DNA from 2 places in the Sebaldella termitidis ATCC 33386 genome. Region 2 is predicted to be linked to the other one. Evidence: riboswitches for the same ligand, from Rfam matches in the RefSeq annotation. Region 2 holds a riboswitch; the other holds the start of a gene.
What was found. Region 2 has a riboswitch for magnesium ahead of mgtA (magnesium-translocating P-type ATPase). Riboswitches for the same ligand answer to the same signal wherever they lie in the genome.
Positions count from the first base shown of each region.

Region 1: it holds a riboswitch for magnesium, as region 2 does, so the genes downstream of both, STERM_RS12595 (MgtC/SapB family protein) here and mgtA (magnesium-translocating P-type ATPase) in region 2, are expected to answer to the same signal.

Region 1 is NC_013517.1:2,724,822-2,729,779, forward strand. It holds gene STERM_RS12585 (permease) at 1-206, opposite strand, end outside; gene STERM_RS12590 (phosphotransferase enzyme family protein) at 420-1,421, shown strand; M-box (ykoK) riboswitch at 1,773-1,931, shown strand; M-box (ykoK) riboswitch at 2,003-2,162, shown strand; gene STERM_RS12595 (MgtC/SapB family protein) at 2,248-2,940, shown strand; gene STERM_RS22840 (DUF3784 domain-containing protein) at 2,975-3,262, shown strand; gene mgtA (magnesium-translocating P-type ATPase) at 3,468-4,958, shown strand, end outside.
Region 2 is NC_013517.1:757,001-761,958, forward strand. It holds gene STERM_RS03455 (OmpG family monomeric porin) at 301-1,200, shown strand; gene STERM_RS03460 (hypothetical protein) at 1,423-1,791, shown strand; gene STERM_RS03465 (hypothetical protein) at 1,903-2,124, shown strand; gene STERM_RS03470 (helix-turn-helix transcriptional regulator) at 2,270-2,578, shown strand; M-box (ykoK) riboswitch at 2,665-2,830, shown strand; gene mgtA (magnesium-translocating P-type ATPase) at 3,088-4,958, shown strand, end outside.

The DNA.
Region 1 (4,958 bases), 2.0 Mb from region 2:
ATATAAGAAATCCCATATATTAATAATGTCAATAATATAAATATTTTTATAGTATCAAATATAAAAAACTGAATACTTCCACCTATTTGAGAAGCTAAGTCAAGTCTTAGTAATTTTTGTACTATAAGCCCAGACAAATCATTTAACCAAGTCATTTTAAAAAAAATATCCATTATAGAATTAAATCCTTTTATAAACATTTCCATATTTTTCTCCATTCTTTATATTCGTTAAACCGGTTATACGAATAATAACACAAATAAAAAGATATTGTCAATTTTTTTTATCTTGCTTGTTATTATTTTCTAATTTTTTAATTTGGATATATTCCTATTTTTCTTATATAAGTCATGGTATAATACTCTTTTATAGTATATTTGTATATTGAAAAAATTTATATTTTTAACAGGAGAAAATATATGAGTAAAAATAATAAATTATTATTACAGCACGCTGAATCACTTTATAATGCTAAAGTGGTAAATGAAAACATTTTGGGGAATTCCGCAAACTTAATATTTGAAATAGAAATAGAGCAAGTTCCTTTTATATTAAGGGTATCAGAATACAGCAGCCAAAAAAAATCACATATAGATTTTGAATTACACTGGGTAAATTATTTAACGAATAAGCTAAATAATATAGTTAAGCCTATAAAAAGTATCAATAATAATCTTTATGAAATTATTCAGGCTGATGATAAAAGCTATATTTTATGTTTATTTGAAAAAGCGAATGGTAAAATCGCTGACTGTAATAACCCAATGGAATTTAATGACAAATTATTTTTTGATCTAGGTATATTAATGGGAAATATGCATAGATTAACAAAAGAATACAGCAAAAATCTAATAAAACAAAAGTTTGAATGGTGTGTTAACAGAGATGACAATACATTTTGCAGGGATGAATTGATTTCGGATGAAGATATTCAGCTGTTTGAACGAAGATACTATACTGAAATTCAGGCCCTTCCAGTATCAAAGGATACTTATGGAATAATTCACAGCGATATACATTTATATAACTTTTTTGTTGATAATGATCATATTAAACTATTTGATTTTGATGACTGCCGATTTGACTGGTATGCCAATGATATTGCACGTACTCTTTTTTTTATGGTACAAATATTCGGACGTTCAAAGCCAGAAAAAGAGCGTACAGAATTTGCAGAATCATTTTTAACAACATATTTAAAAGGATACAGGCAAGCAAATATAATCGATAAATATTGGATTCCAAAGTTTAATTTGTTTATGAAATATAGCATGACGGACGGATATAAATTTGTGAAAAATCACTGGAGGAATGAATCTGTTAACCCTCATCAAGAATATCTGGACTGGCATAAAAACAGAATAATTAATGATTTGCCATACGTGTTTATCGACTATAATAAAATCATTGCCGGTCTATAAGTTTATCTGTACAATAAAGCACCTCTTTTACGTACTTTTTCTATATTTGGATGGGTAAGTTACTCTAAAAGGAGCGGATATAGCAATGCGGATTACAAATCTTTATTTTCTGATGTATTCCGCCTGACATAGATAATAATATTTTCTTTCAACCATCTATAACAGATATAATAAGATATTTTCTAATGTTAGCATAATTTGATTTCATATCTGACATATAGTTAATACTTTTACCATATATTTTGTAAATAAAATAAAATATTTTTTTCAAGATAAATACTACACTTGAATAAAATAATAATTTTTTTGTATAAAAAAAATCTTGACAAAAAAATATCTCAGGTGTATACTGAGAAAAATCGGTAGGTGAGGCTAACATAAGGATAAGGATTGCTGCCGCGAAAAGATGGAGACATTTTTAGCAGGTCTGAACAGTCTGGGTCGAATAAGGCTCAGAATAATGCAATTTCATTGCCTTATGAAGTTAAAACTTGAACGATGATTACATTTTATAGTGATTTGTAATTTTTAGTTCGTGTTTTGACGAACTTTTTTTATTTTTACAGAATAGGATTTTTTGTTAGTATAATCGGTAGGTGAGGCTAACATAGGGATAAGGATTACTGCCGCGAAAAGATGGAGACATTTTTAGCAGGTCTGAACAGTCTGGGTCGAATAAGGCTCAGAATAATGTAATTTCATTGCCCTATGAAGTTAAAACTTGAACGATAAACTGCATTGTATAAATATACATATGTTTTTTTGGATTCGTGTTTTAACGGATCTTTTTTATTTTAAATTTAAATTCTAACCGGAGGTGAGAAAAATGATGAATTTATTAATGCAATTATCTTTATCAGTTATTTTAGGAACTTTAATAGGGCTGGAGAGACAATGGCGTCAAAGAATGGCGGGTTTACGTACTAACGCCCTTGTATCGCTGGGGGCAACTCTCTTTTGTATTTTATCTATTCGAATAGGAAACGGAGCAGATGCAAGGATATCAGCTTATATTGTCAGTGGAATAGGATTTTTGGGAGCCGGGGTTATTATGAAAGACAGCGTAAATGTAAGAGGTCTTAACACCGCCGCAACATTATGGTGTTCTGCTGCAATTGGCAGTTTTTGCGGGATGGGTAACATAACAGAGGCAGTAATAGGAACAGGATTTATATTAATATGTCATCTTTTACTCCGTCCGATTGGGAACAAAATTGATAAATATGCATTTTCTGCTAAACATAGTAAAAATGGTGACCTTGAGTATGAAATAGTAATTATTTGTAAGCCTAAAATAGAAAATAATATCCGGATATTACTAATAAACTGTATTGATAAAGATAAAAACCTATTGCTGCATTCTCTGAACAGTATTGATGAAACAGAGAAGAAAAATGTAACAATAGTGGCTGGAATTTTATCACAGGAAAAAAATGACAGTTATATTGAAAAAATTGCTTCCAGACTGACTATAGAGCCGGATGTTTCAGTGGTAAAATGGCAGTTATTTGATAATTAAAAAGGAGTGGTCAATTATGTATATATGTTATGTAATGTCTTTTATTATGATTTTTATTAGTTTTTTATTTTTTACATTGAAAATAAAGGATAAAATTAACGGGTTTAAAAACCTCAGTTCCAGTGAAAAAGAAAAAATTAATATAAAAGGACTTTGTTATAATATCGGGGTTTTATTTGTCATCTGTGGTCTTATATGGGCTTTGGCCGGATTTTCAATTCTTTTCAGAAGTAATTTTCTTACCGGCGCAATATTTTGCTGGATATGTATCTGCATTATAAATATTACAGCTATAAATAAATTTGAACTTTATAAAAAATAGTTAACCTGTTTGTAAAATATAATATATAATTTTTTTATCTGAAAGGCGGTGAATGAGAAAATGAATGAAGGCGAATTATGCAGGAGTGAAAATTTTATAAAACATATGGTGATAAACAGCAGGCAAAACGCTCTTTATTCACTCATTCCGTTTCTATGAAAATTTCACTCTTCTAAAACAATTACACTTTAGAGGAGGAAAGAAAATGAAAAATAACAAAATGAAAACTCAGGAAAATGTTTTTAATAACAATATTTCCACAAAACTAAAATTTCTTGCTGGTATAGAAAGCACAGATCTTTTAAAAAAATTAGGAACTTCTGATACTGGATTAAAAAATGAGAATATTGAAAAACAAAGGGAAATATTTGGGGATAATAAAATAGCATATCAAAATCAAAAGTCACTTATACATAGAATTTTTAATGCTTTTATAAATCCTTTTACTATGATTCTCCTGTTTCTTGCAACAATATCATTTGTTATGGATATTTTGATTCCCGTAATGAATAACCATGCAGACGAAGCTGATTTTTTAACATTGATAATTATCATAACAATGGTAATTATAAGCGGACTGCTTCGTTTTACTCAGGAAACACGTTCTGGAAATGCAGCCCAAAAATTACTGGAAATGATTACTACTACAACATGTGTAGAAAGAGATAATAACGGGAAAACAGAAATATCTCTGGATGAGGTTGTAGTGGGAGATATAATCCATCTTGCTGCCGGAGATATGATTCCGGCAGATATGAGAATTCTAAAAGCCAAGGATTTATTTATCAGTCAGTCTTCTCTTACCGGAGAAAGCGAGCCTATAGAAAAATTTCCTGCTGCTGTCCAAAAAGAGTATGACTCTTTTACAGATTTTCCAAACCTTCTTTTTATGGGCAGTAATGTTGTCAGCGGCACTGCAAAAGGAGTTGTTGTATCGACTGGCCAAAATACAATGTTTGGAACAATGGCAAAATCTATTTCGGATAAACCTGTGATAACAAGCTTTGAAAAGGGGGTCAATTCAGTATCATGGGTACTTATTCGGTTTATGTTTGTTATGGTTCCGATTGTATTATTTGTCAATGGATTTACAAAAGGTAACTGGATGGAAGCTTTTTTGTTTGCAATATCTATTGCTGTAGGACTAACTCCTGAAATGCTTCCTATGATAGTTACTACTTGTTTGGCAAAAGGTGCAGTGGCTATGTCTAAGAAAAAAACAATTATAAAAAATCTGAATTCTATACAGAATTTTGGTGCAATGGACATTTTGTGCACTGATAAGACTGGGACTATCACACAAAATAAGGTTATCCTTGAGTATCATCTGGATGTTCAGGGAAAAGAAGATACACGGGTATTAAAACACGCTTTTTTAAACAGCTATTATCAGACCGGTTTGAGAAATCTTATGGATATAGCCATTATTAACAGAACACTGGAAGAAAAAGGAACAGAAGATATATTAAAAGATCTGGCCTTAAAATATGAAAAAGTAGATGAGATACCTTTTGATTTTAACAGAAGAAGAATGAGTGTAGTGGTATCTGATTCAAACGGGAAGAAGCAGATGATAACCAAAGGTGCTGTGGAAGAAATGCTGTCTGTCTGCTCATTTGTAGAATATAGCGGGAATATAGAGCCAATTACCTATGAATTAAAGGAAAAGATTTTGAAAACTGCAGATGAGCTTAAT
Region 2 (4,958 bases):
GTGGGAAAATTTTTTATTAAGTGAGAAAAATAATATTCATTAAAATAAAAATATGGTTAATTAATATTAAAAATAACTGGATCAGTATTTACAATTTCCAAAAACGAGGTATATATTAATCGTACAAATAATTAATTATGATTCTTGGATTTTATTAGGAGATGATAAATTAGATACAGAAGATTTTTTATTGGTATGAAATTTCGCTGATTTTTATTGGTTGACTGCCGCAGGAAGGCAGCCTGAATTTAGGGCAACAATATTTTAATATAAATAAATTCAAATTTTTGGAGGTTGTGGATGAAAAAACTAGCAATTTTAAGTCTGTTTTTAGGACTTGTAGGAAGTGCGTATGCTTTGGAAAAGGTAAATATTACTACCGGGGTTTACATGGAAAGCGAGGATCATAATTCGGAATATTCTTCAAGTGATCTGGATGTAAAAGGTATAAAATTAAAAGCTGCAATGAAAGAAATACCTTTATGGGTTGAGTTTAACTACGAGTATAGAAATGTCAATCTTAGCGGTCACACAGGAGATGAGGACAGATATAAATTTATGATCGGATACAAATTTGAAGCAGGAAGCTTCGTATTTAGACCTGAATATGAATTGAGAATAAGAGAATTAAGAGAATCGCCTGATGAGCAGTGGGGAAACAGATTTAAGCCGAACTGGGATTATAAATTCAATGACCAGTGGACTTTGTTCAATAACTGGATGTTTACATATCAGCCGACTAAGGCATACAGAGGAATGGCTGATACTAAAAACTGGGATGACTATTATCATGAGATAGAAACAGGGATAAAGTACAAATTTGAAGGAAACCAGGCTGTTTTATTCAGCGTCTACAATGAATATGAGAAAGATGAAAAATCACCGGCTCAAGTACAGGCTTACAGCTATGATGAATGGCAGTTAAGACTTGCTTATGAGAAAAAATTCAATAACGGTGTATTCGTATCTCCTTTTGTAAGAATAGGAATAGATAAGAGTGAAAAAACAGTTCTTGGTTATGATAATGATAATAAGTTAAGAAACAGATACGGAGCAAAAATGGGATATACTGCAGAAAACGGTATAGGTGTGTATGGTGAAGCATATTATCAGGATGAAGAAATGCAGACTGCTTCAGGAGTGAAAATGAATGAAAGAGATAAAGTATTCCTTAAGCTTGGTGTAGATTACACATTCTAAGTAAAAATGCCGAATGATTTATTTAAATATATTCAATAAAACCGTCTGGAATTATTCCATGCGGTTTTTTTAGGTAAGGTAAAAATACAGCAGTAATAATTTGACAGAGGATCAAAAGAAAAGATAAAATATTATAATCAGATAATGAGTTTTTTATCTAAAAATAGCTCCGGAAAAATTTAGAAATAAAAGCAGAAAAATTATATATATGAAGGTGGAAAGATGCAGTGGATTATTTTGATAGGTGATGAAAATTTTGATATTAGCAGCATAAAGGCTATAGAGCATTATGAAAGTATAAATTGCTATGATGTGGATGAAGGCAGGTATTGTGTAGATTATGGGAAAGACCATATTTTCTATGATTTGGATAATCTGACTGATGATTATGAAGAAGATGAGCTTTTGAAAATTCCGTTTAAAAATCCCCGCTTTATTGTGATGGTTTATACATCAAAAGAGCTTATGAAAAAAATATTGCAGCAGGATAATTATTTACGTAATATTTATGTGGATAATGACCATGAATGTATTCTTCCGATTGAAAAATTTATTGAAATCGGTATGCCGGTTGACTGGGGAAAATGTTAATTTTGAAAAAAAAGAAGGAACTGAATTTTTTGATATGGAAAAATAAAATTTATCAGAATGTCTTAAATGGATCAATGAATAAAAAAACAGCAATGAAAATGGGAGTCAGCCGTGAAAAATAAGAAGATGAATGAAAAATGGAAAGAAATAGGGATATTATTAGCAAATGATCCAAAAATAAAAATTCCTTGTCCTGTCTGTAAATATAAACAGCTTGAAGTAACAGATATCAATGCAGAGAGCGAGATTGATACAACTTTATTTGAAAGAATTATATTTTGTTCTAATTGCAACGGAAGAATTTATTTGAGAATGCATCATAAAAATAAGTAGTTTAGAGGATAAAAATTGAAAAAAGGAAAAATATATCAATAATTTTATTTTATCCTTATTTTCACGTAAAAAAGATATCAACCCTTGATTATTTCATATACAAATCATCTCATTCATGCTATAGTAAAGAAAAAAGGGAGAAAATATGATTTCTAAAATATTAAAATGCATTGCACAGGAAGATGTACTGAGAATTCTTAATCTGATTAACTGCAAAAAGACAATAAGCGAGGATGAGCTAAATGAAGTACTGAATATGCCGAGCTTTGAAATACATAAGCATATAAAAGAGCTGATTAATCTGGAAGTCATTATCGACAGGGAAATAGACAGAAAAGAAGTTTATTTTTTTAACAGTGCTTTTGTAAAGAAGTTTAAGTTTTTTGAAGTATTAATGAACGAACTTGAAAATGAGAATTTATATGTTCTGGATATGAGAAATCTGAGAAAATAATCTGAACAGATAAAAGTCATTACATTAAAACAAATAATCAAAAAAATTTGACATTTGTATTTTTTTATGAGTATAATATGTTGTCAATTGAATATCGGTAGGTGAGGTTAACTCAAGGGATACGGATTGCTGCCGCGGGAAGATGGAGACATTTTTTCGTTTTGGTATGAGCAGTCTAGGTCGATTCAAGGCTTAGAATAATGCAATTTCATTGCCCTGAGAAGCTAAAACTCGTACGATACTGTAATAGTAAACTTCGCCGTCTTTATGTGGGCGTTTTTTTATTTATAAATATTAAATTCAGGAGGTGGAAGAAATGCCGGAAGAACCCAGTAAGAATATAGAGCACAGGAGAATTACATATAATATAAGTATTTGCATGGAAAGTGGAAGGATTTCTTCCATCATATTGTAATGAAATAAATTTTTGGAAAATTATTGTATGAAATTCTTCAAGGCTTTATATTTTTGAGACATAGATTAAAAATAATAGCTTTGGAGGTAGGACAATGAAAAAAAGAGAAAATTTTCTGTCTTTTTCTGCTGCAGATCTGTTTAGATATGCAGAAATGGACATGAACGAGGTATATGAAGGATTAGAAAGCAGCAGCAGAGGTTTGAGCGAAGAGGAAGCTGAGGACAGACTTGAAATATTCGGTTTGAACGAAGTAAAGCATAATAAACAGGAAACATGGATAACACAGTTATCAAAAGCTTTTATAAATCCCTTTGTAGTTGTATTAATGCTACTTGCGGGAGTTTCTTTCATAACGGACGTATTTATGGAAACACAGGGTAAAAAAGACTGGACAACAGTTATAATAATAGGTCTTATGGTAGGTATCAGCGGAATGCTGAGATTTGTTCAGGAAATGAGATCCGGGAAAGAGGCAGAGAAGCTGAAAGCGCTTGTTCATAATACAAGTGATGTGCTGCGTAAGGATGGGAACAGACAGGAAATTCCGATGAAAAATGTGGTGCCGGGTGATATTGTAAGGCTTGCGGCAGGGGATATAATTCCCGGTGATTTGAGAATAATATATTCAAAGGATTTATTTTTAAGTCAGTCTATGCTTACAGGAGAAGCAGAGCCTGCTGAAAAATATAATGTTATAAAAAATCCGGATGAAAAGAAAACAGTCCTTGAGCTGGATAATATATGTTTTATGGGAACAAACGTAGTCAGCGGAAGCGGAATTGCAATAGTTGTCAATACAGGAAACAGAACATATTTTGGTTCTATGGCAAAAAGTCTTGCGGAAAAAAGACCTGAGACTAGCTTTGACAAAGGCGTAAACAGTGTAAGCTGGCTTTTGATAAAATTTATGCTTGTAATGATACCGCTGGTATTCTTAATAAACGGAATAATAAAAGGCGACTGGCTGAGTGCATTTTTATTTGCTGTTTCTATAGCCGTGGGACTGACTCCCGAGATGCTTCCTATGATAGTTACCACTAACCTTGCCAAAGGCGCGGTTTTTATGTCAAAGCATAAAACAGTAGTAAAAAGTCTGAATTCGATACAGAATTTTGGTGCTATGGATGTACTTTGTACTGATAAGACAGGAACTCTGACACAGGATAAAATTGTACTTGAAAAGCATCTTGATGTACACGGTAATGAAAATGACAATGTTCTAAAGCATGCTTATCTGAACAGCTACTACCAGACAGGACTCAAAAATCTTATGGATCTGGCAGTTATAGAATATGGAAATGAAATAGGACTGGAAAAAATACAGGATAAATATGAAAAAGTAGATGAAATACCATTTGATTTTGCAAGAAGAAGAATGTCAGTGGTAATAAAGGATAAAAGCGGGAAAACGCAGATGGTAACAAAAGGTGCAATAGAAGAAATGCTTTCGATATGCAGTCATACTGTTTATAACGGCAGAGCAATAGAGCTTACTGATAACATAAAGGATGAAGTAAGAAAAAATGCAATAGAGCTGAATGAGGACGGTATGAGGGTAATAGGAGTGGCACAGAAAACGAATCCGAGAAGTGAAGGGCTGTTCAGTGTGGAAGATGAGAAAAATATGCTCCTGATGGGATACATAGGCTTTCTCGATCCTCCTAAAGACAGTGCGGCAAAAGCAATACAGGCGCTTCATGAGTACGGTGTCAGCATAAAGGTGCTTACAGGTGATAATGAAATAGTAACAAAAAAAATATGTAAAGAAGTAGGAATAAAAGCAGAAAAAATAATTCTTGGGGTAGAGGTAGAAGAGCTTAGTGAGCTACAGCTGGAAAATATTGTGGAGGAAACTACAATATTTGCAAAATTATCTCCGCTTCAAAAATCAAGAGTGGTAAAGGCGCTTCAGAGAAGAGGGCATACAGTAGGATATATGGGTGACGGTATCAATGATGCACC